DNA from 2 places in the Mangrovibacillus sp. Mu-81 genome. Region 1 is predicted to be linked to the other one. Evidence: a T-box and tRNA genes for the amino acid it is inferred to sense, from the RefSeq annotation. Region 1 holds a T-box; the other holds one or more tRNA genes.

Region 1 (4,432 bases):
AATCACTTATTTTCCAAACTAACCTCAAACAAATCAATTATTTCTATGAATCTTTCAGCTTCTCTAAATGTATGATCTGCTAAAAGAGGATGAATATTACTCTTTATACGGCATGCTTCAATTAATTCCCTTGCTGTTTTCTTGAAGTCCCTTAAGGAGGCAACTGAAACTCTATTCTGGTTTAAAAACTGACTTAGGATCGGTTTGGTTTCAGATTGGGGGCGCATAGAACTTAAATCAAGTGCCTGAAACACCAACTGATCGAAATCATGGCTGAATTCCCTTGCTTGTTCTACCAGTTTTCTTTCTGACGGATCTAATAGGTGACCTATAAACTTTGCATGGTCTGCCATTATCTTTAAAAAGAATACATTCTCTTCAATCACGGTATCTGGTTCCGGTACCAGCTTGCCTTCATTGAGTTCTTTTAACCGATTGGCGAAGTATGCCGCTTCTCTGCTAATATGATCCACTAATAATGGGAAATTGTTGGTTCTGATTTGGCAATTAAGAGTTAACCGCAATACCTTCCGTTTGTAACTCCATATTGCCGCTGCAGCTTGATAAACCTCACTATTAAATGCCTGAACTTGGTGCAGATCTGAGTTTACTGAAAATCCAGTCAGCTTTTCTTCGATTCTCTCAAACATTGAGATATACTGCCGGGCCTCTTCTATCAATTGTGACTGTTCATAAGTAAAACCCAAACTCAAAAATAAAGCATGCTCTTTCATAATCCTTGACCAGAAATGTATTTCGTCCAATGATCGTTCAACAATCGGATTAGCCATGCAATACCTCCTTATTATCATCTCCTTTCAACTATATGTTATGATTTATTGTCCTCATTCCTTTTTCTCGTTAATGGAAATAATACACAATCTTTGATCGTATCACTATCCGTCAGAACCATTAATAATCGTTCAATTCCAAATCCCCAACCAGAAATAGGCGGCATTCCATACTCCATAGCTGTTAAATAATCTTCGTCCATCTCCATAGCTTCCAAATCCCCATTACTTTTCAAAAAGGCTTGAGCCTTGAGCCTTTTTCTTTGTTCAATCGGGTCGACCAACTCAGAATATGCGTTTATGATTTCAGCACCATTCACGACAAGTTGGAACCGGTCAGTTAGTGCTGTGTTAGCATCATTTGCTCTAGCGAGAGGTGATAAATCGATAGGATGCTGGATTAAAAATGTTGGTTTAACCAGTTTTGGCCGGCACGTTTTCTTATAAAGATAATCAATGTAGTTACCCCTGCCCAAGGTTTCAATGTCAGGATGATCTAATTCAATTTTTCTCCTTTTCGTTTCTTGATGTAATTCTGCAACAACAGGATAGAGGTCAATATCAATCCCTGTTTCTCGCATGATTAAATCCCTGAAGGAAATGACGTCCCATTCAAGTGAAAAGTCAATTGTGCTCCCTTGGATTGTGATAGTCGTTGCATTGAATGCTCGATCCAGAATGAATAAAACCATATTCCGCATTAGTTTCATTGTATCTTCATAATTCCAGTAGGCTGCATAACCTTCGACCATAGTAAATTCTTGTAAATGTTGAGGACTGACCCCTTCATTCCTAAAACACTTTGCAAATTCAAACACTTTGGTAAAACCGCCTACGATTAACCTTTTCAAGTAAGTCTCGGGTGCAATTCGTAAATTCAACTCCGTATCTAAAGAATGATGATAAGTCATGAAAGGTTTCGCTAATGCACCAGAAGAGGTATGTTGCAATACCGGTGTTTCTACTTCAAGGAATTCTTCATCCTCAAAAAACCTGCGGATCGCACGTACCATTTTACTCCTGGTGAGTAATCGGCTTTGTGTGTCTTTTGTCATCATCAGATCCAAGTAACGCTGTCGATATCGAACATCGATATTGTTTAAGCCGTGCCACTTTTCCGGAAGGCTTCTCAAAGCTTTCCCAAGGAAATCATAACTTTCAATACGTAAGGTTTTTTCGTCCGTCTTCGTCGTGTACATCCGGCCTTCTACACCAATAAAATCACCTATATCAAACAATTCTAGAAATCGCTTAAATAGTAACTCACCAATCTCTTCTTTTTTTAAAAGAAGTTGTAAGCTGCCCTGAATGTTTGAAATAGTTATAAAGGTTAGTTTTTTAAAGTTCCTGATACTCATTATTCTTCCTGCAACTCTTACAGCAGAAGTTCCGTTTTCTAGCCGTGAAGCTTCACTAAGTTCATAATTTGTGGAAAATCTATCAGGAAATACTGGAACCCCCTGTGACTTTAACGATACTAATTTCTCAATTCTACCTACTGATTGTTCATGATTCATGATTTTTCCTCCAATATTAATAAGGTTTTCCGCCTTTGGAATTATTCTTAATCAACAAAAAAACCCTCACCCCCAAGATTATTCATCTTGAGGACGAGAGTTTATAGCTCCGCGGTACCACCTCAGTTTATTGACATGTCGCCATATCAACCTCTTCGGGTACGGCATTTTATTTAACTTTGAATATACCCTATCTCTTTAACGGGAGAAACCGTCGCAGTATCACTAAGTAATATCTTAGATCCGTGCGAAGCTCCAAGCCTTTTTTCGTTAAGATCATTATTACTCCTTTTCAGCAACTGGAGCTCTCTGGAAATAATGCATCAAAATTACTTCTCTCTTCACAGCCTTATATTGGAAAATTAAAAATAGTTTAAACTAGATGACCTGAGTTGTCAAATGCTATTATGGTGATTGATTAGACCCCGCAAGGCATTACAGGCAAATGAACTCTCCTACTTTTGTTTAATATTTTTGAAAAATGTTTGAATATTTAGACAGTAGTTAGTATAATAGAAAAAAGGTCAAGGAGTTGAATTATCATGAAAAAACATTTGCTTCATTCCCCGCAGCCTGAAACCAACAGCATAGACTCTTTACTGGCAGAAATGGTACTGGACGAGGCTCTGATGACATTTCGTAAAGAGCAAATTACACAACAAATTGACATCTCATTACGTAATCGGAACAAAGAAGAATTCCAGCGATTGACAGATGAATTAATACTCATTCGCAATACAAAGCAGCGGTATTAGAAAGTATCAGGTAAACGAAGCCAGTTGGCAATTTAATAGATAGACATTTTGTAAAAAATACAATAAGGGATGGTATCCTTGCTTTATACAGCAGGAGTGCCATCCCTTTCTGCGTGATCCTGATAGGGTTTTTCCTGATTCAGGAAAGGAATAATCTCCATCTCTCCTCGATACCTTATAGAAAGACCTCTAAATACAATGTGAGGAGAATGCACAATGAAGAAAATTATTTTGTTTGCCGACCCGGGCATTGATGATTCGATTGCCATCATGTATGCCCTCCTTAATCCTGAAATAGAAGTCCTTGCCATCGTATCGAGCTATGGCAATGTCGATAAAGAACAAGCTACTGAAAATATCGCTTATTTACTGGAACTGGCGGACAGAACCGACGTCCACATAATCGGAGGAACCAACGCACCATTATCTGGCGAGATCCCCAAGTTTTATCCTGAAATCCACGGACAGGAGGGACTTGGTCCCATCCGCCCGCCCGAAGATCTTTCGTTCGAACTCACCAACTTCTCAAAGATCTATGACATTATCGAAAATAATAAGGATGTTACAATAGTGGATGTAGGACGGAACACATCCCTTGCATCCCTATTTCTCCTGGGGGAAAACCTTACGGATGCCGTACAGGAATTTTATATTATGGGCGGCGCATTTATGGTACCGGGGAATGTGACCCCTTCAGCGGAAGCCAATTTTTACGGCGACCCCACTGCTTCCCATTTGGTCATGACGAACTTTGACAACCTTTATATCGTACCGCTTAATGTTTCCAACAAAGCCATCGTGACAATGGAACATATTCTGGCCATTCTTGAAATGACCAACCACCCGCTTGTGCAGATCATGGATGAAGTCATGAAATACTATATCGACGCTTATAAAAAGCTTGTTCCCGGCATCGAAGGAGCCCCGTTGCATGACGTAGTGACCCTCTCCCTAATGGTGAACCCCGACATGGGCCGTACGATCAGAAGGGAAGTAGAAGTTTTGACCTCGGGAGAAGGAAAAGGCACTTCCATTGCCGATTTCAGGGTCAGCTCAACGCCTTCAGAAAAAAATAGTAATATCTATCTGGAGGTTGACTATGAGATGTTTTTGAAGGATTTTATGAAGGTGATGAGTTCTGCAGGGAAATGATATACTCCCTCACCATGAATCAGAGAACGATAGTTCAGCCTGAAGTCATATATTGAATCATAAATCAAAATCCATGCACAAACATATCCTATAAGGTCAAATTCTTCAAAGGTGGTGGATCATGTGAATCACATTGTAAAACGCGGTGAAACACTAACCCAGATCTCAAGGGACTATCGCATCCCGCTTCAAACCATTATTCGGGCAAACCCGGCCA
Region 2 (4,432 bases), on a different contig from region 1:
AATCATCAGGAATACGCTTAACCTGCTTAACACGGCCGGCCCATATATAACAAAGGGGACTGACAACGATAATGCTGGTGTCAGTCCCGTATTGGTTGTTCTTTAATTTTATAGTACATCCAGCGGGTTGATGAGTGACCCGTTTTTGTATACTTCGATGTGCAGGTGAACGCCGGTTGATTCTCCGGTCATTCCCATGATTCCAATCTTTTCGCCTCTTCCGATCGTTTGACCGGCTGAGACTGAAATGGAATCAAGGTGAGCATAAATCGTTTTGTAGCCGTTTTGATGATCGATCACGACTTTATTGCCGTAGCCGCCGTCGTCCCAGCCTGCAGAAACGACAACCCCGTTATCGACGGATTTGATCGTCTTGTCACTTGGACGGGCAATATCGATCCCTTTGTGCACTTTGCCCCAGCGAGGGCCCTGGTTGGAAGAAATATATCCTCCGTTTGTCGGCCATGCAAAGCTGCCCGATCCGCGTGAAGGAGTTTCTTTCGTTCCTTTGATGACGATATATTTAACAGGTTTTTTCAGTTCCTTTTCTTCCGTCACATTCTTGTCGGTCTGAGACCCGTTTACTTCTGTTGAAATGAAGGTAACGGAAGTCTCCCCGTCTTCGCCTTCCTGTTTCACTTTCGTATCGCCTTTGTTCATTGAAGAATCTTCAACCACTTCTTTATCGTAAGCGATTTTCTCGATCTCATTGACTTCTTTTTTCACAACCGTATGAACAAACGGCTTATTTACAGTTACTTTCAGTTCTGAACCAATTTTCAAAGCTCCATCTTCATCCAGTCCAGGGTTAAGCTTTAAAAGCTCGGCAGTCGTCAACTTATGTTTTTCAGCGATCGAACCAAGAACGTCGCCTTCTTCGACTTTATACTTCTTCTCTTCCAGACTTCCTTTAAGCAGAAGATTGACAGCCTCGTCTGAAGAAAGGATTTCTTTTGGATCTACCTGTGCTTTTTCAGCATCCACATTTTCTTTGAATGAAACGTCCAGTAAACGTGTTTCATTTTCCTTTAAAGCGGGTAGAGAAGAATGAGAGTCCTTTTTGCGTGCTTCCAAGTCTTTCAATTCATCTTCAGATACATATTTTAACTTGATTTTCTTTAACGTTTCGTCAGCAGTCTGTTTATCTTTTACATAAGCTACTGCCTTGTTATCGACAACCAATGCATAAGCATTCGCTTCAACTGCCATTGAATTCGTGATAATATTTAATACTTCCTGATTCTTTGTTTTTGCCGTAAAAACATTCTCAGGTATGTAGGTAATGTCGTTATTCCAGGTCACTTGATAGTCTGCATACTTCTTTTCCGCATCCTCAAGCTTCTCTTCAAGCATGTTCTTCACTTCATCCTGATTGGTCACTGCCCCTACATATTCACTGTTTACATAAACATGATAAATGGTTTGCAGCTCTTTATCTGATGAATCCTCTGCAGAAACAGATGAAAATGTCAGGGTTGAAAGTGCAAGTGCTGTGATCGCTGCCTTCTTCATTAACTGAGAAGAGCGACTCTTATATTTTTCTAAATTGGGTAATAAGCGTTCTCCAAACTTCATTGTCTTGCCTCCTGTAAACTAAAAAGCAAAAATCACTGTGTTGGTCGTTCATTATGCCTAATTTTAGTAAATATTCTTGTAAATTTGTACTTTACTAATTTACCATAATTCGACGAAATACGGGGAAAAGTATCATGATTGTAATAAAACTGTATAATTACCAGCATATCAAATGTACCATTCTGATGAATTTTGCGTGAAAACCCTTACTATACCTAGGGATATTGGCGCAGAGGGGAAATATTCTTTTCGAAGGAAAAAGTGGAATTTTGTAGATTTTTGTTACATTACTGTTACAAACCCATAATAAAAAAGTACTACGAGAGTCAAAGTCATCGCAGTACTTTTTGTAGATGGCTCAGGACGGAATCGAACCGCCGACACATGGATTTTCAGTCCATTGCTCTACCAACTGAGCTACTGAGCCATAATAAAATATTCGTTCCTAATTTGAGAATCCGATTGTCCATCGTCCAGCTCTCAGGAGGATTATTCAAGTTGCTGCTCGGGCTGTACGCTGATGATTACTCGGATGAAGATTATTCATCGTGCTCTACCAACTGAGCTACTGAGCCGTGTATGTATCGCTTTAGATGCGGGACATGAATGAAAATAAAATGGCGGTCCGGACGGGACTCGAACCCGCGACCTCCTGCGTGACAGGCAGGCATTCTAACCAACTGAACTACCGGACCAAAGTTTTTCGTTGATAGCGAAATAACTATCAATGGATTGCTTTGCAAAATAACAATCATTCACTTATCTTAGTAATCTATTATCAAGCAACCAATTAAATTACCAAACAATGAATCTAGTAAAAAGTAAAGATATGACCCGTACGGGATTCGAACCCGTGTTACCGCCGTGAAAGGGCGGTGTCTTAACCGCTTGACCAACGGGCCATGCATGATGATAGATATTTTGCTTCCGCAAAAATCTTTGGTGAGCCATGAAGGACTCGAACCTTCGACCCTCTGATTAAAAGTCAGATGCTCTACCAACTGAGCTAATGGCTCACAATATATATCAACACGAAAGTTTCGCGACGGCTTTCGTGACAACGAAATTAATATTATCACGTAAGGAGGGTGGGGGCAATAGTTTTTTGTTGAATTTTGTTGAAAATTATTTTTGGGGGGGAGAAAAGTGTTTTAAGACACTTTAAAAGCCATCAATTCTTTTTGAACTGATGGCTTTGTTATGATTATTTTGAGAGAGTGTACACCCTCCCCTTGTTCTCACCTTCCATAGAGGAAGAAACTGACTTGAGGATCCGGGTTGCCAGTGATGAGCAGGTAATTTCCAAGAATTCTTTTAGTTGATTACTGGTTATCACGCTCCCAAAGAGCAATTGATAGTCTTGTACGGCTGCCAAATGGGCATCTTTAGATTTATAAGTGCATTGACTGCAGTACCAGTAACTATGAATTCTCTGGAGGGGAAGATGATTGCAAACTTCACAAATCACTCCCTTTAATACATCCCCTCTGGAAAGTTGATACTGTTCTATTATTGAGTGATCTAAAGGCGTATCATACTTCATGAGAATTCGTATGATCTTTTTGATTTCTTTTTGAGTCAATACATCCATTTTTTTTTGATCTTGAAGGTCAGAAATCTTTGAATGCAGGGTGTGACTTTTGATTACAATATTTTTTGTGGATTTGTCATTTGATTTGATGACGGTTTGAGGATTACTGAAAACAACGAAGCCTTGCACAGGGAGTTGCGCGAGATTATTACGTTTCAACCATTTATTCAGTTGGCTTTTTTGCCGCTGCAGCTGTGTGATTGGATCTGGATAAGCTTTTTCCTGGCCATTTTTTATTTGGATGATCTGATTAAAATCTCGATCAAACTCAATGATTCCGGCCAAGTATTTTATTTCTAAAATACACACTAGTCTTTTCGTTAAGATAAGTGTATCCATTTGGAAAAAGTGTTCGCCGTCAAATAATCGAATATCATGAAAAATATAGTATTCTTCATCCGGAAGAAAACTCAGATAGTATTCAATTGATTTTTCACCTTTGTATCCTGCCAGATACCTCGCTAAATCATCCTTGATAAATGAATGTTTGTTGTGATGGGGAGGAACTCTGGGGGAAAGTGCTTGTAACTTTAGGATAACAGGGGGAATTTGTTTTGCTTTTACGATCATTTCATCAATCCAATCTAGTTTTGTTTAGTAGTTATTCGATATGAAAGGTCAGAAATCCTTCTTTTGACTGGATTTTTGATTGGTAAAGGGGGTATTACTGGGTCGGGAATTATTATATTATCAAAAACAGACAACTTATTATCAAAAATCAGGATATTTTATCAAAAACAACACTTTTATTATCAAATATAGAAATATATTATCAAAATCTGAAATTTGTCATTTTCAATACCCACCCCCGCATTATTCAGAATCCTCAAAAAAGTGTTCCCTCCCCCCATACAAAAAAACCACAACCCAGCTCCGCTCTCACACAGAACCAGGCTGCAGCCCGAACAAACACCTAATAAGTCAAACTGGCCGCAACAATCAGCCCGACCACGATCGAAACGGAAAATAAACTGAAGCCGATGGCCACGTTGCCTTCTTCCACTTTCTTGGCGAGATTCGTCTTCGGCGTTAATACATATTCAATGATCCAGTAAGCGATGACCTGGGTGGCGATTCCGATCAAGCCCCACACGAATGCATCTAACAGACTCACACTGTTGGACCACACAGTATAAATGACGATTGCGAGTCCGATGGCTTTTCCCCACAGCTTCAAAGCGACGGCGATGTTGCCTTCGCGGATGAGTGTGGCTTCTGAGAATTTTGTGGTGAATGCGAATACGATGACGCCGAGGATCATGAGCC

The links. A T-box is a leader RNA that pairs with one kind of tRNA and senses whether it is charged. The one in region 1 lies ahead of lysS (lysine--tRNA ligase), so its partner is inferred to be a tRNA-Lys.
Region 2: it encodes a tRNA-Lys, which carries the amino acid that the T-box ahead of lysS (lysine--tRNA ligase) is inferred to sense. The anticodon was not compared.

Annotation. Positions count from the first base shown of each region.
Region 1 is NZ_JBAJHU010000007.1:153,415-157,846, forward strand. Features, by position in the region: gene V6B33_RS15195 (DUF2935 domain-containing protein) at 3-791, opposite strand; gene lysS (lysine--tRNA ligase) at 830-2,308, opposite strand; T-box leader at 2,395-2,662, opposite strand; gene V6B33_RS15205 (IDEAL domain-containing protein) at 2,851-3,063, shown strand; gene V6B33_RS15210 (nucleoside hydrolase) at 3,280-4,215, shown strand; gene V6B33_RS15215 (L,D-transpeptidase family protein) at 4,339-4,432, shown strand, end outside.
Region 2 is NZ_JBAJHU010000011.1:68,551-72,982, forward strand. Features, by position in the region: gene V6B33_RS18240 (peptidoglycan DD-metalloendopeptidase family protein) at 109-1,575, opposite strand; tRNA gene V6B33_RS18245 (tRNA-Phe) at 1,930-2,002, opposite strand; tRNA gene V6B33_RS18250 (tRNA-Asp) at 2,194-2,270, opposite strand; tRNA gene V6B33_RS18255 (tRNA-Glu) at 2,406-2,477, opposite strand; tRNA gene V6B33_RS18260 (tRNA-Lys) at 2,516-2,591, opposite strand; gene V6B33_RS18265 (nuclease-related domain-containing protein) at 2,780-3,736, opposite strand; gene V6B33_RS18270 (DUF350 domain-containing protein) at 4,080-4,432, opposite strand, start outside.